Regions from separate parts of the Pseudomonas sp. LF020 genome, predicted to be linked through region 2. Evidence: predicted binding sites of a transcription regulator. Region 2 holds the regulator's gene; each other region holds the start of a gene.
What was found. Region 2 encodes FliA, which starts transcription of late flagellar genes. Its sites were predicted from a motif close to CTAAAGTTTNNNNNNNNNNNGCCGNTAA; they were not measured.
Positions count from the first base shown of each region.

Region 1 (6,881 bases), on a different contig from region 2:
CTGCGACCGTACAACACTGACGAGGGGCCTTTGAGAATATCCACGCGCTCAAGGAAATACGGATCGACCTGCATGGTGCTGTAGGTGCCGCTGTCGCCCATCGACTTGAGGCCGTCGAGATAGATGTTGTCCACCGAGCCGTCGTTGAAACCGCGCATCGCCACATAGTCGTAACGATGGGTCGCGCCGTAAGGGTTGGTCAGCACCCCGGGGGTATAGCGCATCGCCTGGGAGACAGTCTGTGAGCCCTGATCGTCCATTTGCTCGCGAGTGACCACGGACACGCTTTGCGAAGTTTCCAGCAACGCGGTACTGGTCTTGGTGGCGATCTGACTGTGGGTGGCGTTGTAGCCTTCCATGCTGCCCAGCGCGTTGCCGAGGGCGAAGCCTTTGATGTCGGTGGTCGGCAGCGCCAGTGCGGCGCTATCGCTTACTGAGTGCAGGATGTAGCTGCTGCCGTCCTGGCTGAGCGCTTCCAGCCCCGAGCCGCTGAGCAAATGGTTCAGCGCCTGATCGGTTGAATATTCGCCCTGTACGCCCGGAGACTGTCGCCCCTGCGTTTGCTGCGGGGTCATCGACAAGGTGATGCCCGCCTGGCGCGCAAACTGGTTCAGCGCTTCGCCCAGCGGGCCGGCGGCGATGTTGTAGCGATGACTGCTCGCTTCACTGGTGTTGGCGGCGAGGCTAATGCCGGGCAATGCACCGGCACCCAGAACGGTGGAGAGCAGGGCGGCGCGAATGGCGTGGCGCAGCAGGCCCGATTCGGCAGTGAAATTCAGCGGGTTCTTACAGGTGATGCGGACAGTCATTGTAGGTTTCCGTGGCAAGTCGCAAAGGCTGAGTTGAAGTGCTTACTGACCAAGCCGGACTTGTCGCGAAAACCCGCCAAAATAAATTCAGGTCACTGCTTCCAGCGTGACCCACCAACGGGTGCGATAACGCAATTGCACCGGCAACGTCTGCGGCAGGATGGCCAGCAACTTGTCGGTGTCCTCCAGGCGGAACACTCCGGACAGGCGCAAGTCCGCCACCTGCGGCGCGCACGTCACAAAACCCTGACGATAACGCCCGACTTCATTGAGGAAATCGCCCAGGCGCATGTTGCGAGTGACGATCAAACCGTCGACCCACGCACCCGCCTCCATATTCAGTGAAAGTGCCGGGCGCACCTGATGGTGATCGATCAGATAGGTCTGCCCGGCGAGCGCCTCGACCGAGGTTGCGCCGCTGCGGATGGCGACGCTCCCTGAGCTGACGGTGAGTCGCGTGCAATCGTTGTCCTGACGCAGGATGAAGCGGGCTTTTATCGGCTCATAACTTCCGTGACGACTTTGCACGCGAAGTGGCCGGTTGAACGCCGCGCCTTCATCGTTACCGCCGCATGTGACGATGATTTCGCCGCGAGTGAGTTTGATCAGCCGCTGCTGCGCGGTGTAATCCAGATCCACTGCGCTGGCAGTGTTCAGCTCGATCCGCGTGCCATCGGGCAACTGGAAGCTGCGGCGCTCGCCGGTCGCCGTCGCGTAATCAGCGCGCCACTGCTGCCAGACGGAGGTGTCCTTGGCCAGCCATGCCGCAGAGCCCATCAGCACCGCGCCAGACAGTAGCTTCAAGGCTTGTCGCCGCCCCAGCCCTTGCGCACTGTTTTCCAGCGTATTGAACGCCACCTGGGCGCCGGGCACGGTGCGCAGGTTATGGCTCAGCTCAGCCTGAAGCGACTGCACGCGCTGCCAGGCCAGTTCATGCTCATAATGTTCGGCGCGCCACGCGTCGCACTGATGACTCAGGCGCGCATTGCCATGGTTGTTGCGCAGCCGCAGCAACCAGTGAATGGCTTGCTTGACCACCTGTTGTTGCGGCTCGGTGCGGCGCCCGGCTGCGTTGTTATCCACAGGCATCAGACTTCGTACCGCAACACATAGCAGTGATACAGCGCATCGGCGACGTAACGTTCGACTGAACGCAGTGACAAGTCCATCTGCGCAGCGATCTGCTTGTGAGTCAAACCTTCGCACTGCGCCAGTAGAAACGCCTGACGGACTTTCGGGCGCAAGCCTTCGAGCATACGCGCGACGCTCTCAAGCAACTCGATCACCAACGCGCGGGCTTCGGCGCTCGGGGTTTCGGCTTCGGGCAAGTGGGCGATGGTTTCGAGATAGGCGCGTTCGATTTCTTCACGACGCCAATGGTCGATCACCAGACCCCGGGCGATGGTGCGTAAAAATGCGCGAGGCGCCTTGAGTTCAAGACGTTCGCTGCGCTGTATCAGACGGACGAAGGTGTCCTGGGCCAGATCCGCGGCATCCGCGGCGTTACCCAGCCGCGCCCGCAGCCAAGCGTTGAGCCAGCCGTGATGACTTCTGTAAAGCGCCTGCACTGCAAACTCAGGTGAGGACATGAACGCGACAGCCCGAACGTCACAAATGATAATTAGTCGCATTTTTATCAGGGGCTGCGAATTTTGCAACCTCCGCTCGGAGATCCAGCAAAAAAACTTCGTGGCGAACGCTCTGGCACGCCGTTCGGCGGGAATCTGACAGAAATGCAGGCCATTTCCCACGCAGCCCTAAGATTTCCGCGAATGGTGCCGACAGACTGGTGAGACATGCGTGCACCAAAGTAGAGCGGCCGTCAGAACGCCGCCTGCGCTGTACATGGAATGTTGCATCCCGGAACGCATCCCCACTTTTGCATAAGAAGTCCCATGAAATGAATCTCAAGTTCAGCCATAAAATCCTGTTGGCCGCCTCGGGCGTCGTGGTCCTGGCTTTCGCTTTGTTCACCCTCTACAACGACTATCTGCAGCGCAACACCATTCGCCAGAACCTCCAGTCGTCCGTGCAGCAGGCCGGCGATCTGACCGCCAGCAGCGTGCAGAACTGGATGAGCGGGCGAATTCTGGTGCTGGAAAACCTCGCGCAGAACGTTGCCCATCAGGGCAAAGACGCCGACTTCCCGGGGCTGGTCGATCAACCGGCCTTCACCTCGAACTTTCAGTTCACCTACGTCGGCCAGGCCAACGGGGTGTTCACTCAGCGCCCTGACGCGAAGATGCCCGACGGCTACGACCCGCGTCAGCGCCCTTGGTACAAGCAAGCAGTCGTTGCTGACAAAACCATGCTGACCCCGCCGTACATGGCGGCGGTCGGTGGTCTGGTGGTGACCATCGCCATGCCGGTAAAAAAGAATGGCGAACTGCTGGGTGTGGTCGGTGGCGACCTGAGCCTGGAAACCCTGGTGAAGATCATCAATTCGGTGGACTTCGGTGGCCTCGGCCACGCGTTCCTGGTCAGCGGCGACGGTCAGGTGATCGTCAGCCCGGACAAAGACCAGGTGATGAAGAACCTCAAGGACATCTACCCGAATTCCGGCGTGCGCATCGAGAAGGGCAACCAGAACGTGGTGCTCAACGGCCAGGAACGCATCCTGTCGTTCACCCCGGTCAGCGGTTTGCCGAATGCCGACTGGTACATCGGGCTGTCGATCGATCGTGACAAGGCCTACGCCGCCCTCAGCCAGTTCCGTACTTCGGCGCTGATCGCAATGTTCGTCGCGGTCGCTGCGATTGCGCTGCTGCTGAGCCTGCTGATCAACGTGCTGATGCGTCCGCTGACCACCATGGGCCGCGCGATGCAGGACATCGCTCAAGGCGAAGGCGACCTGACCCGGCGTCTGGTGGTGGAAGGCAAGGATGAGTTCGCCGAACTGGGCAGCGCGTTCAACCAGTTCGTCGAGCGCATTCATGCGTCGATTTCCGAAGTGTCGTCGGCCACCCGTCACGTGCACGACCTGTCGCAACGCGTGATGGCCTCGTCCAACGCCTCGATCGTCGGTTCCGACGAGCAAAGCGCGCGCACCAACAGTGTCGCCGCAGCGATCAACCAATTGGGCGCCGCCACCCAGGAAATCGCCCGCAACGCCGCCGATGCCTCGCAGCACGCCAGCGGCGCGAGCGAGCAGGCCGATGACGGTCGTCAGGTGGTCGAGCAGACCATTCAGGCGATGACCGAGCTGTCGCAGAAGATCAGCCTGTCGTGCACCCAGATCGAAACCCTGAATGCCAGCACCGACAACATCGGCCACATCCTCGATGTGATCAAAGGCATTTCGCAGCAGACCAACCTGCTGGCACTCAACGCGGCGATTGAAGCGGCCCGTGCCGGTGAAGCCGGACGCGGTTTTGCGGTGGTGGCGGACGAAGTGCGCAACCTCGCCCACCGCACCCAGGAATCGGCGGAAGAGATCCACAAAATGATCACCTCCTTGCAGGTCGGCTCCCGTGAAGCGGTGACCACCATGAACGCCAGTCAGGCGTCCAGCGAAGAGAGCGTGGAAGTAGCCAATCAGGCCGGTCTGCGCCTGGTCAGCGTGACCCAGCGCATCGGCGAAATCGACGGCATGAACCAGTCGGTGGCCGCTGCAACCGAAGAGCAGACCGCGGTGGTGGAAACCCTCAACGTCGACGTCAACCAGATCAACCTGCTGAACCAGCAGAGCGTGGCCAACCTCAATGAAACATTGAAGGATTGTGATGCGTTGTCGCAGCAGGCCAATCGCCTGAAGCAGTTGGTGGACAGCTTCAAGATCTGACGTCTGGCAGACCGCGTTATCGTTCATCGCGGGCAAGCCCGCTCCCACAGGATTTCTGGCGAACACAACATCTGTGACCGACCTGGAACCTGTGGGAGCTGGCTTGCCAGCGATAGCGGCGGTGCAATCACCGCAAATCCGAAGCCTTAGACAAACAGCTTCAGCACATTCCCCATCGCATCATCGGCAAACCCCTGCACGAAATCCTTGAATCCCGGCAGCGCCTCGGCACCTCCGTTGGCCGGCTCGGCAATGATCGTCCAGGTCGCCCGCGACTTACCCGCCCCCAGCGATTCCACGTTCATCGCCGCCCACAAATTCGCCACGCCCAGCGTGTTGTAGATCGTGGTCCAGGTCATGGCGCGCGCCTGCTCATCGCGGGAGTTGAGTTGTTCGACCACCACGTTGCCGTCCTTGAAGAATTTCTTGCGCAGCGAAGACACGCCGTCGCCGGTCATCTCGATGTGTGACAGCGCCGGAATGAAGCGGTCGAAGCCTGCGAAATTGCCGACCACCGCCCAGACCTGCGCTGCGTCCGCCGGCACTTCCACCGACGACACAACGTGGCAGCCGTGCGGGTTTTTGATCAGGGTGTCGGGTTGCAGATTGCTCATGGTGTTGCTCCTTCTTGATGAGTTAGATGAAGTTGATCTGTTTCAGGTAATCGCAGCCGCGACGCAGCAGCGCCGGAGATTTTTCCGGATACTGCGCGCCCATCTGCTGCACACCGGCTTCGGCGTTGGCGTGGCCGATCAGGGAGATGTCGCCGATGTCTTCCTCGAAGCCGTTGAGGTAGAAACCGAGCACGCCGAACAGCGCGTTGTCGGCGTCGACCCGGCCCAGTTGCTGCTGCCAGTCGGCGACGCTGACCAGCGAGAACTCGCTGCCGGTTTCGCGGAACGAAGCGACGTAGGCGTCCCAACTCAGCGGCTCGGGGTTGTGCAGGTTGAACACCGCTCTTTCGCTCGAGTAACGGCTGGCGTGGAAGGCGATGAAGCGGGCGAGAAAGTCCACCGGCATCAGGTCGAAATTCAGCGCGAAGGCCGGCACCTGTCCGAGCTGGATCGAACCCTTGAGCATCAGCATCAAACGGTTTTTGTGCGGCTGGCAGACGCCGCTCAGGCTGTTGAAGCTGATGTTGCCGGGGCGATACAGATTGACCCACACCCCGCGTTCGCGGGCCCGTTCGAGGATGCGTTCGCCGACCCATTTCGACAGGTTGTAGCCGTTGCGGATGTAGATTGGCGGGGTCGCTGCGGCGGGCAATTCGAGCACGCGGCCTTCGCTATCGACGGTGCTGGAAGCGGACAGCGTCGAGACAAAGTTGAAGACCTTTTTGCTGCGCCCTTCACACAGACGCAGCAGCTCTAAAATCGGCTCGACGTTATCCGCGGCCAGCGACTCGTAATCGAGCACGTGATTGACGTTGGCGGCGTTGTGCACCAGCGCGCCGAACTCGCGATCGAGGCGCTGATAATCGTCATCGGCCAGACCCAGTTGCGGACGGGTGAGGTCTGCCGAATAGATCCGTACCCGACTCAAATCCAGATGCTCCAGACGGTTCTCGCGCAACGCCTGGGCAAAGCGCTGCGCCGCGGTTTGCCCGCTCCCGTCACGCACCAGACACGCCACCTCGCTGGCGCCCCATCCAAGCAGCGCTTCGACGATGTGCACGCCGACAAAGCTGTTGGCGCCAGTGACGATTACCTTGTGCACATCGCCCAGGCGACTGATCGGCAGCGGCTCGATGTTCAGCGGACGCTCGGCGTCGGCCATGGCCTGGGCGCTGAGCACCGCGCTGTCATCGGTACCGCGCACCAGCGTTGCGAGCTTGATGATGGTCGGCAATTCGATGAAGCGGTTGATCGAGATGCTGCGCCCGAATTCCTCACGCAAGCGCAGCAACATCCGCGACAGCAGAATCGAATGACCACCGAGATTGAAGAAGCTTTCGTCGGTGGAAATATCGCTGCTCGGCAGCTCCAGCAACTCTGCCCAGATCTCCAGCAGCAGCGCTTCGTCAGCGTTTGCCGGCAGGCATTTCGGGCCGCTGTCCTGCACGCTCACCGGCAGCTCCAGCAACGCCTTGCGGTCGACTTTGCCGTTGCTGGCGAACGGCATCTGCGCCAGTTCAGTCCATGCCACCGGTTGCATGTAGTCCGGCAGAAACTGCTGGGCATGCGCCTTCAATGCATCGCGAGCGGCGTCCGATTGCGGCTGCGCAAGGAACGCCAGAATCCGCCGCTGACTGTCGATCACCACCGCCACCTGACGGTACAACTGGCTCTCGC
Region 1 is NZ_JBRFIX010000004.1:3,133-10,013, forward strand. It holds gene ACU680_RS10645 (TonB-dependent siderophore receptor) at 1-809, opposite strand, end outside; gene ACU680_RS10650 (FecR domain-containing protein) at 897-1,898, opposite strand; gene ACU680_RS10655 (sigma-70 family RNA polymerase sigma factor) at 1,898-2,398, opposite strand; gene ACU680_RS10660 (methyl-accepting chemotaxis protein) at 2,710-4,590, shown strand; gene ACU680_RS10665 (SRPBCC family protein) at 4,737-5,204, opposite strand; gene ACU680_RS10670 (amino acid adenylation domain-containing protein) at 5,227-6,881, opposite strand, start outside.
Region 1: ACU680_RS10660 (methyl-accepting chemotaxis protein) is a predicted target of FliA. The motif match lies at 2,567-2,594, and genes of this name have one in related genera.

Region 2 (6,881 bases):
AAGAATCTCGCCGGCCTCAACCAGGAAATCCTGAAGGATCTCTTCATCGGCGCCGAAGCTCATTAATGGGGTGCTCCTACAGGTCTAAAAACCTAAAACTCAAAATCCAAGGCTGGATAACAAATCGTCCACATCGTCCTGACCGGACACAACGTCTTCTCGTTTATCGGCATGAATCTGCGGACCTTCACCCTGCGAGAGATGTTTTTGTGGATCTTTTTCTGCAAGCATCGCGGCGCGGTCGTGTTCGATGCCCGCAAAGCGGTCCACCTGACTGGCCATGAGGACGAGTTTGAGCAAATTGCTTTCGACTTCGGTGACCAGTTGGGTCACACGCTTGATCACCTGACCGGTGAGGTCCTGATAATCCTGAGCCAGCAGGATGTCGTTCAGATTGCTCGACACCGCACGGTTGTCCGTGCTGCTGCGTGACAGAAAACCGTCGACCCGGCGCGCCAGCTCGCGGAACTCTTCAGCCCCGACCTCGCGACGCATGAAGCGGCCCCAATCGGTGCTCAGCGCCTGGGCTTCTTCAGCCAGGCCATTGACCACCGGCGTGGCGCTTTCCACCAGATCCATGGTGCGGTTGGCCGCGGCTTCGGTCAGCTTGACCACATAGCCCAGGCGTTCGGTGGCGTCGGTGATTTGCGACACTTCCTCGGCCTGCGGCATGTGCGGATCGATCTGGAAATTGACGATCGCACTGTGCAGTTCGCGTGTGAGCTTGCCCACTTCCTGATACAGGCCGCGGTCACGGGTCTGATTGAGCTCATGGATCAGTTGCACAGCGTCGCCGAACCTGCCTTTTTCAAGGCTCTCGACCAGTTCGACCGCGTGTTTTTTCAGGGTCGACTCGAAATCGCCCTGTGAAGATTCGTTATGCTCCATAGCTCCCCCGCGCGTCATCAGCCGATGCGTTCGAAAATCTTCTCGATTTTGTCTTTCAACGCCTGAGCCGTGAAAGGTTTGACCACGTAGCCGTTCACACCGGCCTGAGCGGCCTCGATGATTTGCTCGCGCTTGGCTTCAGCGGTCACCATCAGCACCGGCAGATGCTTGAGTTTTTCATCGGCACGCACGTGGCGCAGCAAGTCGATACCGGTCATGCCCGGCATGTTCCAGTCCGTTACCAGAAAGTCGATGCTGCCGCTGTTGAGCACCGGAATGGCGGTCGTGCCATCGTCGGCCTCGACGGTGTTGGTGAACCCGAGATCGCGCAGCAGGTTCTTGATGATCCGCCGCATCGTTGAGAAGTCATCAACGATGAGGATTTTCATGTCTTTGTTCAATTCGACCTCCAAGCAGTCTTAAACGCGCCCAGCACCTGGACGCGCCACTTCAATCAATCGGCGCAGCACTCGAAGACTGTCTGGAGCACAACAGAGCAAGACCGGTGCCGTTCATCACCGCACCAGCCTCGTTCGCAGTGTCCCCACACTGCCTTCAGCGCGCTCGCCACTCCCCCAAACGCCCCCGCAAACGGGCCGCGCACTGGCTGTGTAACTGGCTGACCCGCGATTCACTGACGCCAAGGACTTCACCGATTTCCTTGAGGTTCAGTTCTTCGTCGTAGTACAGCGCCAACACCAGTCGCTCACGCTCCGGCAAATTGGCAATCGCGTCCGCCAGCGCCGCCTGGAAGCGTTCATCTTCCAGATCGCGTGACGGCTCAAGATGAGCACTGGCGCCATCCTCGTGCAGCCCTTCGTGTTCGCCGTCCTGCAACAGGTCGTCGAAACTGAACAGCCGGCTGCCCAGGGTGTCATTCAAAATCCCGTAGTAATCGTCGAGACTCAATTGGAGTTCGGCCGCAACCTCGTGATCTTTAGCGTCACGGCCGGTTTTAGCTTCAATTGCGCGAATTGCGTCGCTGACCATACGGGTGTTGCGGTGAACCGAGCGCGGTGCCCAATCCCCTTTGCGCACTTCGTCGAGCATCGCGCCGCGGATTCGAATGCCCGCGTACGTTTCGAAACTGGCGCCTTTGCTGGCGTCGTATTTGGTCGAGACTTCGAGCAGGCCGATCATCCCGGCCTGAATAAGGTCTTCAACCTGCACACTCGCCGGCAAGCGTGCCAGCAGGTGATAGGCAATGCGCTTGACCAGTGGCGCGTAACGCTCGATCAACTCGTATTGCGCGTCACGTGCCGACTTCTTGTAGTAGTTCATACCGCTGGCGGTCATAACACAGGCCCTGCCGTTTGCTGCACGAGGCGCTCGACGAAAAACTCCAGGTGACCGCGCGGGTTGGCAGGCAGCGGCCAGGTATCGACCTTCTGCGCGATCGCCTTGAACGCCAGCGCGCACTTGGAACGCGGAAAGGCTTCATAGACCGCTCGCTGCTTCTGCACGGCCTTGCGCACGCTTTCGTCGTACGGCACCGCGCCGACGTATTGTAAGGCGACGTCGAGGAAGCGATCCGTGACCTTGGTCAACTTGGCGAACAGATTGCGCCCTTCCTGCGGGCTCTGCGCCATGTTGGCGAGGACGCGGAAGCGGTTCATGCCGTAGTCACGGTTGAGCAGTTTGATCAGCGCGTAGGCGTCGGTGATCGAGGTCGGCTCGTCGCAGACCACCAGCAACACTTCCTGGGCGGCGCGGACAAAACTGACTACCGAGTCACCAATACCCGCAGCGGTGTCGATCACCAGCACATCGAGGTTGTCGCCGATGTCGCTGAAGGCCTGAATCAGACCGGCATGTTGCGCCGGGCTCAGGTGCACCATGCTCTGGGTGCCGGAAGCGGCCGGCACGATGCGGATCCCGCCGGGCCCCTGCAACAACACGTCGCGCAGCTCACAGCGGCCTTCGATCACATCGGCCAGAGTACGTTTGGGGGTCAGTCCCAGCAGAACGTCAACGTTCGCCAGCCCCAGGTCAGCGTCCAGCAGCATGACCCGACGGCCAAGCTCTGCCAGCGCCAGAGACAAGTTCACTGACACGTTAGTCTTGCCGACGCCACCTTTGCCGCCGGTCACCGCGATCACCTGTACGGGATGCATGCTGCCCATGTTATTTCTTTACCTTGTCTTGCATAGACGGAGGCCACATTACTGGCTGCGCGTTCACAACCGGAACAATGCATGGCAGACCATCGATGTAGGTACAAAAACTGTTCATTACCTCAGCCAACCTGCTTGGTCGGGCTGTGATAGATATCAGCGAACATGTCAGCCATGGCTTCTTCGCTGGGTTCTTCCTGCATTTGCACGCTGACGGCGCGGCTGACCAGTTGATGACGGCGCGGCAGATGCAGATCATCCGGAATCCGTGGGCCGTCGGTCAGGTACGCGACCGGCAGTTCATGACTGATCGCCAGGCTCAACACTTCGCCAAGGCTGGCCGTCTCATCCAGTTTAGTCAGGATGCAGCCGGCTAGCCCGCAACGCTTGTAACTGTGATAAGCGGCGGTTAGAACCTGTTTCTGGCTGGTGGTTGCCAGCACCAGATAATTTTTTGAACGGATACCACGCCCGGCCAGACTTTCCAGTTGCATGCGCAGGGCCGGATCACTGGCCTGCAGGCCGGCGGTATCGATCAGCACCACGCGTTTGCGCAGCAGTGGGTCGAGCGCCTGCACCAGCGACTGGCCCGGATCGACGTGCGTTACCGGCACATTGAGAATCCGCCCCAGGGTCTTGAGTTGTTCCTGCGCGCCGATGCGGAAGCTGTCCATGCTCACCAGCGCGACATTCTGCGCGCCGTACTTGAGCACGTAGCGCGCCGCGAGTTTGGCCAGGGTGGTGGTCTTGCCCATGCCGGCCGGGCCGACCATGGCAATCACCCCGCCCTCTTCCAGCGGCTCGACTTCCGGTACGGCAATCATCCGCGCCAGGTGTGCGAGCAGCATGCGCCAGGCCTGACGCGGCTCCTCGATGTCGGTGATCATCGCCAGCAGATCGCGCGACAACGGCCCGGACAGACCGATGCGTTGCAGGCGGCGATACAGATTGGCTTGGGCCGGACGGCTGCCTTGCAGCTGATTCCAGGCCAGCGTGCCGAGCTGCACTTCCATCAGCTCACGCAGACTGTTCAATTCGAAACGCATCGAATCCAAAGCACGCGGATCGACACCAGCGGACGCCGGTGCAGGTGCCGGAGCCGGACGCGCCGGGGCGGAGTAAGTCGGTTCGCTCAACGGCTCGGCAGCGGTCAGCGGCAGGCCGGCCGTCAACGGCAGCCCGGCGAACAACTGGCGATTGGTGTTGCCGTCGGCTTCGCCACGCAGGCTCAGCTCGGCCTGGGCGGTGACGATGCGCGACTGGGTCTTGCGCAGCTCGTCCTCGAGTTCCATGTTCGGAACCCGTGGCGCCAGCGCCGACAATTTGTAATCCAGTGCCGCCGTCAGCTCGACACCGCCGGCAATGCGGCGGTTGCCAATGATGGCGGCATCAGCGCCCAGCTCATCACGAACCAGCTTCATGGCCTGACGCATATCGGCGGCAAAGAAACGCTTAACTTGCATAAACCACTACCTCAGCCGTTGGGCCCTACTGTCGCAACGATGGTCACTTGCTTGTTGTCCGGTATTTCCTGGTAGGCCAGCACGTGCAGCCCCGGGACTGCGAGGCGACCGAAACGCGAGAGCATCGCGCGGATCGGGCCTGCTACCAACAGGATCACCGGCTGACCTTGCATTTCCTGACGCTGCGCCGCTTCGATGAGCGAACGCTGCAGCTTCTCGGCCATGCTTGGCTCCAGCAGAACGCCCTCTTCAGAGCCTTGTCCTGCCTTCTGCAGACTATTGAGCAATATTTGTTCCAACCTTGGTTCCAAGGTGATCACAGGCAGCTCGGAGTCAGTGCCTACAATGCTTTGGACGATGGCGCGGGATACGCCGACGCGCACTGCGGCCACCAAGGCGGCGGTATCTTGACTCTTGGCGGCGTTGTTGGCGATAGCCTCGGCAATGCTGCGGATATCGCGCACCGGCACGTGTTCGGCCAGCAGCGCCTGCAACACTTTGAGCAGTTGCGACAGCGACACCACCCCCGGCACCAGTTCTTCAGCCAGTTTCGGCGAGCTTTTGGCCAGTAATTGCATGAGTTGCTGCACTTCCTCGTGGCCAATCAGCTCACTGGAGTGCTTGTACAGAATCTGGTTCAAGTGAGTTGCGACCACGGTACTGGCGTCGACCACGGTGTAACCGAGCGATTGTGCCTGCGCACGCTGACTGACTTCGATCCACACCGCCTCGAGGCCGAAAGCCGGATCTTTGGCGGTAATGCCGTTGAGCGTGCCGTAGACCTGCCCCGGGTTGATCGCCAGTTCGCGATCCGGGTAGATCTCGGCTTCGGCCAGGATCACGCCCATCAGGGTCAGGCGATAGGCGCTCGGCGCCAGATCGAGGTTGTCGCGAATGTGCACGGTCGGCATCAGGAAGCCCAGATCCTGCGAGAGCTTTTTGCGCACGCCCTTGATCCGCGCCAGCAACTGCCCGCCCTGATTGCGATCCACCAGCGGGATCAGGCGGTAACCGACCTCCAGGCCGATCATGTCGATCGGGGTCACGTCATCCCAGCCCAGCTCCTTGGTTTCCATGGCGCGGGCCGGCGACGGCAGCAGTTCCTGCTGACGCTGAACCTCTTGCAGCGCCTGCACCTTGGCGACGTTCTGCTTTTTCCAGAACAGGTACGCGCCACCGGCAGCCAGTGCGGCCATGCTCAGGAACGAGAAGTGCGGCATGCCCGGGACAAGGCCCATGACCGCCATCAAACCAGCGGCCACCGCCAGGGCTTTTGGCGAGGCGAACATCTGCCGGTTGATCTGTTTGCCCATGTCTTCCGAACCGGAAGCACGGGTCACCATGATCGCTGCCGCTGTCGATAACAACAGTGATGGCAATTGCGCCACCAAACCGTCACCGATGGTCAGCAAGGCGTACACCTTGCCCGCGTCGGCGAAGGTCATGTTGTGCTGGAAGATACCGACAGCCATACCGCCGATGAGGTTGATGAACAGAATCAGCAGGCCGGCGATGGCGTCACCACGGACGAACTTGCTGGCACCGTCCATCGAACCGTAGAACTCGGCCTCTTGGGCGACTTCCTGACGGCGCGCCTTGGCCTGGTTCTGGTCGATCAGACCGGCGTTGAGGTCGGCGTCGATCGCCATTTGTTTGCCGGGCATCGCATCGAGGGTGAAGCGCGCGCTCACCTCGGAAATCCGCCCGGCACCCTTGGTCACCACGACGAAGTTGATGATCATCAGGATCGCGAAGACCACGATACCGACCACGTAGTTACCACCGATCACCACCTCACCGAAGGCCTGGATCACCTTACCGGCAGCGGCGTGGCCGTCCTGACCGTGGAGCATCACCACCCGCGTCGAGGCCACGTTCAACGCCAGCCGCAGCAGCGTCGCCACCAGCAGAATGGTCGGGAACACCGCGAAATCCAGCGGCCGCAGCGCATACACGCAGACCAGCAGGACGACAATCGACAGGGCGATGTTGAAGGTGAAGAACACGTCGAGCAGGAACGGCGGCACCGGCAACATCATCATCGCCAGCATGACCAGCAGCAACAACGGCACGCCCAGATTGCCTCGACTGAGGTCGGCAACATTCGAGCGAGCAGTGTTGAATAACTGAGAGCGATCCACCGGTTTTCCCCGTTCCTTTAAAGCAAACTTTTGACGCCCAAAGCAGGCGCACGGCGGCTACTGCAAGAAGCCTTCCAACTTTTGCCGGGGATTGAAATTGAGGTTTATTTCGGGGAATTGTCTTGCCTGAAGCCGGGCGCCATGGAGCCGACCGCAAAACAGACGCAAGACGGCTATCACCCTTAGCGCAGGTGAACAAAAATCAGAAAAACTCGCGTATTGGCGAATTTATCCGGCAATCAAAATTTGCTTTGGATTAATTTCACCAAGACGCA
Region 2 is NZ_JBRFIX010000008.1:20,191-27,071, forward strand. It holds gene ACU680_RS18990 (chemotaxis protein CheA) at 1-63, opposite strand, end outside; gene ACU680_RS18995 (protein phosphatase CheZ) at 100-888, opposite strand; gene ACU680_RS19000 (chemotaxis response regulator CheY) at 906-1,277, opposite strand; gene fliA (RNA polymerase sigma factor FliA) at 1,444-2,184, opposite strand; gene fleN (flagellar synthesis regulator FleN) at 2,181-3,011, opposite strand; gene flhF (flagellar biosynthesis GTPase FlhF) at 3,125-4,465, opposite strand; gene flhA (flagellar biosynthesis protein FlhA) at 4,477-6,606, opposite strand; gene ACU680_RS19025 (hypothetical protein) at 6,835-6,881, opposite strand, start outside.

Region 3 (6,881 bases), on a different contig from region 2:
ACCTGAATCACCCCTCGGCTGCCGGTGAAGGCCTGATCACTTGTCGTGACCTGGCGACTGCCGGGTGAGGTGCCAGTTGCTCCTGAGCTCGGTAAAAGCGCCACGTTCTGTTGCGACAGGGCGCTGTCGTCAACGCTTTGCGGGGCAGCACTGATGCTGACGCGCGTCACGTTGGCCATCTGGTTGTTGGCCCCGGCCCCCTGGTTCACGCCCAGGATCCCGTTGCCGTTACTGAAAGAGGTGCCGCCAATGGTGGCGCTGGCGTTCATCGACGGGTTGGCAGGGGTGTCCAGCTTTTGCCTGACGATGGTTGTGGCACTGGCATTGGTGCCAATGGCGATCGCTTTGGTGTTGGTCTGTTGCATCTGGTCGCCGGCGGCCTGGTTGACGTTGAAGTTGCCGCGGTACTGCACACCGGTATCCTGAATGTCCGCGTTGTTCACGGAACTCGGATCGGCCATGACGCGGGCACAGCTGAAGAGGGCAAACAGCAGAAGGAAACGATTCATCTCATTGACCTCCAGCCATGCGGGTCAATGGCGCGAGACCGGTGCTCAGCGAGCGATTGATCGTGTTGGAGATCGTGCCGCCACCGCCGCCGCCATGACCGGCACTCATGCCAGGCAGGCCGTTGGGGTTGGTCAGGACGTTCATGCCGGGCATGTCCGAGTTAGGCGTGATCATGTTGCTGCGGATCGAAGCGCCGCTGGCTACACTGGCAAAGTCACCGTCACTGAGTTCGGTGCTGGTCATCGCTTGATGGATTCGATCGGAAGGGTTGGCGTTGACCGTGGTTGGATACGGGTCTTTGCCACCGCTGCGCCCGATTGCAATGGGCTGGACGTCGCGGTTGAGAACGATCACGCCATTGCCTTCGGCCTGAACGTTGAAACTGATGAATGTGCTGGCGGCTGATCCAATCAGCAGAAGGCAGGTCAGGCCTTTATTGATATTCCCCACGGCGGCAATTCCTTCTTCAGTGGGCTGGCTCTTGTCAGCGTTGGGAAGGAGAGAGCGAAAGCTGTGCCGCTTTTGAGTTGTTGTTGGTTTTCAACGGGTTGGCGATGGGCCGTGCAGCGCTGATACAAATGCTGTTTCAGCGCTGAAACAGTCACCCGGACACCCACAGGGTCAATGGCGGCGCAAAGCTCTGGAACAAGGGTTTGCCGGGGACTGTTTCACTGGCGTAACAGATGCCCTTGCAGAATGATGAAGGCCATTTAAACGGCTGCTTTGCGCGGGATCGGGTGTTTCAGGAATGGACACTTGGGTCCCGAAAGGAGCTGTTTGCCAGGTCAATCAGCCATCAAACGCGCGACTGCTTCGAAAGCCTGAAACCGCCGGTCATCCCAGTTGCCCTGAATGATCTGCAACGGTTGCCCGTGCTGTTCCAGCCAGTCGCGGGTGGCCTGAAAGAATGCCATGCGTTCGCTGAGCTGCGGCTGGCAGCGTTGGCCGTCGTCAGTCCAGTCGATCTGCTCCGGCGACAACAGCAGGTGCAGGTCGTAATGCCGGGCCAGCAATTCGGTTTCCAGCCACGCCGGGCAATCGCCAAACAGGGTCTGGCTCCACAGAATGTTGCTCAGCAAATGGGTGTCGAGAATCAGCAATGGCGGTTGCTGCGCCCGAGCCTGATCTTCCCACTGCAACTGCCCACGGGCGATGTCGGGGATGTCGTTGAGGCAGGTATCGCGTGGATTCTGCTCGATGAACCAGCGCACGTATTCGTCCACCCGCAGGCCGCCAAAGCGCTCCTGAAGGCCAGCGGCCAGCCAGCTTTTGCCGGTGGATTCCGGGCCGGTGAGGACAACCACCTTCATCGCTGCAACGCCGGATCGGCGCGCCATTCGCGCCAGCCTTGCAGCGCAATCAGGGTGAACAAGGCATACAGCGCGGCGGTGAGGTACAGGCCCTTATAAAGGAACAGGCCGACGAAAATCACATCCAGCACGAACCACAGCGCCCAGCATTGCAGGCGTTTCTGCGCCATCCACAATTGCGCAACCAGGCTGAACGCCGTCAGTGCGGCATCGAGCCACGGCTGCGCCGCGTCGGTCCAGTGCGCCATGGCCGCGCCCAGCAGCAGGCTGCCGAGGGCGCCTACGCTCAGGCCGAGCAGGATCGAGCGCCGGTCCAGACGCGTGACGTCGCGCCCGTCGTGCATCGTCCCGGCGCGGGTCCATTGCCACCAGCCGTAGACTTGCAGCGCGGCGTAAATCACTTGCAGCAACATGTCCGAGTACAGCTTCACGTCGTAGAAGATCCAGCTGTACAGCAACACCATGACCAGACCGACCGGCCAGCACCACGGATTCTGTTTGACCGTCAGCCAGACGGCGATCACACCGAGGGCGGCGGCAAACAGTTCAAGCCCGGACATGGGGGTTCCTTGGGGGAATTGACGAGGGAGCGGATTGTACCGAAAAACCTGCAGGAGTGAGCCTTGCCGATTTTGACGGAGCACTTGGTCCACCCGTGGGAGCGAGCTTGCTCGCGAAAGCGTTTTATCAGTAACGACTCTATCGACTGACACCAAGCCTTCGCGAGCAAGCTCGCTCCCACAAGGGTGAGGGGTCAGACGCGGAACTGGCGCAGCAATTGGTTCAGCTGTTCACTCAACTGCCCAAGCTTGACGCTCGCCACACTCGACTGCTCCGCCGCCAGTGCCGTGCTGTGAGACAGGCCGGCCGCCTGCGTGACGTTCTGATTGATGTCCTCGACCACATGCGCCTGTTGCAGCGTGGCGCTGGCAATCGAGGCGTTCAGGCCATTGAGATTGCGCAGGGCCTGGCCGATGGCATTCAAGCTCGCGCCGGCCAATCCCGCCTGTTCGATGGTGAGTTGCGAGGCCTTGCTGCTGTCGCCAATGACTTTCACCGCCGCTTCGGAATGATTCTGCAGGCGTTCGATCATGCTCTGGATTTCCGCCGTCGACTTTTGCGTGCGCTGCGCCAGCAACCGTACTTCATCGGCCACCACCGCAAAGCCCCGGCCCTGTTCCCCGGCGCGGGCCGCTTCGATGGCCGCGTTGAGTGCCAGCAGGTTGGTTTGCTCGGCAATCGAACGGATCACTTCCAGCACACTGCCGATCTGCGTGCTTTCGGCTGCCAGGGTGCGAATCACTTCGACCGCCTGATCAATGGTTCCAGACAATTTGTCGATCTGTTGCAGGCTGCCGTCGATGTTGATCTGACCCTGCTGCGCCTGAGCTTCGGCATCGCGCATTTCCGCAGCAGCATGTTCGGCGTTCTTCGCCACATCCTGCACGCCATAGGTCACTTCGTTGATTGCGGTTGCGACCAGTTCCATCTGCTGCGATTGCTGTTGGCTGCGCTGCTGGGCCTGGGTCGCATCGTTGCCCAGTTCACTGGACGACTGGCCCAGCGCGCTGGCCGAAATCTGCAGGTCACCGATGACCCGGCGCAACTTGGCGGTGAAGGCGTTGAAGTGATGCGCCAGTTGCGTGACTTCGTCCTGGCCATGGGTATCGAGGCTGCGAGTCAGGTCGCTTTCGCCGCTGGCGATGTTGGCCATGGCGTTCACGGTTTCCTGCAACGGTCGGACGATGCTGCGGGCAATCAAAATCACCAGCAGGGCCATGATCACGGCGATCACCAAACCAATCACCGAAGCCTTGATCAACTGCCCCCGGAACTCGCTCTGCACATCATCGACGTAAACGCCCGATCCAAGCACCCAGCCCCACGGCTCGAACAGTTTCACGTAGGAGGTTTTCGCCACCGGCTCGCTGGCGCCGGGCTTGGGCCAGCGGTAATCGACCATGCCGGCGCCTTTGCTTTTGGCGATCGCAACCATCTCGTTGAACACCGCGAAACCGTCCGGATCGCGGATCGCCGAAAGGTTCTGGCCTTCGAGTTTGGGGTTGGTCGGGTGCATGACCATCACGGGGGTGAGGTCGTTGATCCAGAAATAGTCGCTCTGGTCGTAGCGCAGGCCGCGAATCGCGGTCAGTGCCTGTTTCTGCGCGGCGTCGCGGGTCAGGGTGCCGGCGGTTTCGAGGTCGTGGTAATAGGTCAGCAGGCCGCTGGCGGTCTGCACCACATGCTGGGTTTTCTGCGCCTTGGCGTGGTACAGGTCGTCGTGGATCTGCTTGAGCATCAACACGCCCAAGGTCAACAACATGACCATGGCCACAATCAAAATGAGCCACAAGCGTCGGCTGATCGACACACTGCGCAAGCTGTTCATAACGCTGTCACTCCGATTTCTTTTTCTTGTAATAAATCAACGCCAGCATCCAACCACGTTTGCAGTGGTCAGGCATACGCGACCCAAGTCGAATAACGCCGCAGCACTATTAAGGCTTGTCTGTTAGGATTTCGGCCCCGCGCGTGAAAACCTGAATCCGAATTGATATTTCACGGAATTTTGACCGTTTCGTGTGGATGCTGTGCGCGCGGAATCGGTACAGCAACAAACAGCTACGCTGATCGCAGTGAACGTAAAAAATATTATCGGGGCATGCCACCGTGTATCGCTCTTTGGGGGACTGATGGATCTTTGGACCGCCTTGCAGGCACTGATTCTTGGAGTTGTAGAGGGGTTGACGGAGTTTTTGCCCATTTCCAGTACCGGACACCAGATCATTGTTGCCGACTTGCTCGACTTCGGCGGCGAACGGGCCATGGCGTTCAACATCATTATTCAGCTCGGCGCGATCCTCGCGGTGGTCTGGGAGTTTCGCCGCAAGATTCTCGACGTGGTGATCGGCTTGCCGACCCAGCCGAGTGCGCGGCGTTTTACCGCCAACCTGCTGATCGCGTTTCTGCCGGCGGTGGTGCTGGGGGTGATTTTTGCCGACCTGATCCACCAATACCTGTTCAATCCGATCACCGTTGCGACCGCGCTGGTGGTGGGTGGCGTGATCATGTTGTGGGCCGAACGCCGCCAGCATGAAGTGCACGCCGAAACCGTGGACGAGATCACCTGGAAGGACGCGCTGAAAGTCGGTTTCGCCCAGTGTTTGGCGATGATTCCCGGCACCTCGCGTTCCGGCTCGACGATCATCGGCGGCCTGTTGTTCGGCCTGTCGCGCAAGACCGCGACCGAGTTCTCGTTCTTCCTGGCGATGCCGACCATGGTCGGTGCGGCAGTGTACTCCGGTTACAAGTATCGCCAGCTGTTCGTGCCGGCGGACTTCCCGGTGTTCGCCATCGGTTTCATCACCGCGTTCATCTTCGCCATGATTGCTGTGCGCGGTCTGCTCAAGTTCATCGCCAGCCACAGTTACGCGGCATTCGCCTGGTACCGGATTGTTTTTGGTCTGGTGATTCTGGCGACCTGGCAGTTCGGCTGGGTCGACTGGTCGGCGGCCAAACCATGAGTGATTCCCGCGCGCGCCGCCCGGATGGACGCCCATCCGGTGGCGGCGTTCAGCATCTGAAACTGAAACTCGCAGTGCTGCTGATCGTCTGCGCGCTGCCACTGTTCGGCTCTCTGTCGATGTGGCTGCGCGGCATCTCGCTAGTGCCGTTGACGGCTTATGGCGTGGTCAGCGTGCTGGCGTTTTTCATGTACTGGGCAGACAAGCGCAAGGCCCGCGCCGATGCGTGGCGCACGCCGGAGAACATCCTGCATGCGCTGGAACTGGCCGGCGGCTGGCCCGGTGCGCTGATCGCCCAACAGGTATTCCGGCACAAGACGCGCAAGGTGTCGTTTCAGATTCTGTTCTGGATGATTGTGGCGCTGCATCAGGTGTTCTGGATCGACCAGTTGTTTCTCGGTTCGAACCTGCTGTCACTGTTCTGAATCACCAAAAATCCCCTGTAGGAGCTGCCGAAGGCTCGGGCCGCGTTCGGACGATCTTTTGATCTTGCTTTTTCAAAGATCAAATTCAAAAGATCGTCCGAACGCGGCCCGAGCCTGCGGCAGCTCCTACAGGGGGCGGGTTTACAGCAGTAATCCGATTTGGGTTTTCTTCGGCAACTTGCTCACCACCAACTGGTGCGAACGCGTCAGCAATCCCTGCAGTTCCTCGGCGCCCAGCGGGTAGGGCGGGTGCATGATGATCCACTGCGCCCGCGCCAGATAAGGGGCCGGGTGAATACCCGGGCGGTCGCAATGGCCGAGAAACAGATCCTTGTCGACCTTGAACGCCAGTGAGTCCCCGCGCAACCCTTGCAGGGCGAACATCTTGTTGCCGGCAATCGAGAACACCCGCACGCCGCCCCATTTGTAATCCTCCCGCGCGCCCGGCAAGGCCAGGCAAAAGGCGGCGACGTCCGCTTCGTTCATTTTTCCCTTGTTCATAACAACCGCTCCCCGCACGCATTGAACGATTCGACCAGATGATCGATCCACGCCCGCACCGCCGGCATTACCCCGCGCCGATGCGGATACACCGCCTGCAACCAGCCGCCGGGCAACGACCACTCGGGCAACAGTTGTACCAGCGCGCCGCTCTCAAGGTCGGCTTCGCAATACATCATCGGCAGCAGAGTGAAACCCTGGCCGGCCAGCACACAGGCTTTGCGCACGATAAAGTCATCGATGCCCAGCCGCGCCTCCATGTTCAGTTCGACGCTGTTGCCTTGCTCATCCAGCAAGCGCACATGCACCATGCGATCGGCCTCCAGCGCGCCGAGCACCGGCAGGTTCTTCAAATCCTGTGGATGATTGATGGTTTTGCCCTCGACAAAGGCCGGGCTGGCGACGACAACCATTTGTGCCTGGCGCAGACGTCGAGTCACCAGCAACGGATCTTCATCGCCCAGCTCGCGTACACGCAGGGCCACGTCGAAGCCTTCGGCCACCAGATCCACCCGGCGATTGAGCAGCACCACCTCCAGTTGCACCTGAGGAAATTTGCCGAGGAATTCGCTGATCACCCACGGCAACATTTCCCGCGCCAGACCGGTCGG
Region 3 is NZ_JBRFIX010000002.1:282,187-289,067, forward strand. It holds gene fapB (fibril amyloid subunit FapB) at 1-509, opposite strand, end outside; gene fapA (functional amyloid chaperone FapA) at 511-960, opposite strand; gene ACU680_RS05400 (AAA family ATPase) at 1,296-1,820, opposite strand; gene pnuC (nicotinamide riboside transporter PnuC) at 1,817-2,380, opposite strand; gene ACU680_RS05410 (methyl-accepting chemotaxis protein) at 2,575-4,209, opposite strand; gene ACU680_RS05415 (undecaprenyl-diphosphate phosphatase) at 4,514-5,344, shown strand; gene ACU680_RS05420 (DUF1294 domain-containing protein) at 5,341-5,769, shown strand; gene ACU680_RS05425 (MmcQ/YjbR family DNA-binding protein) at 5,911-6,270, opposite strand; gene ACU680_RS05430 (LysR substrate-binding domain-containing protein) at 6,267-6,881, opposite strand, start outside.
Region 3: ACU680_RS05410 (methyl-accepting chemotaxis protein) is a predicted target of FliA. The motif match lies at 4,338-4,365, and genes of this name have one in related genera.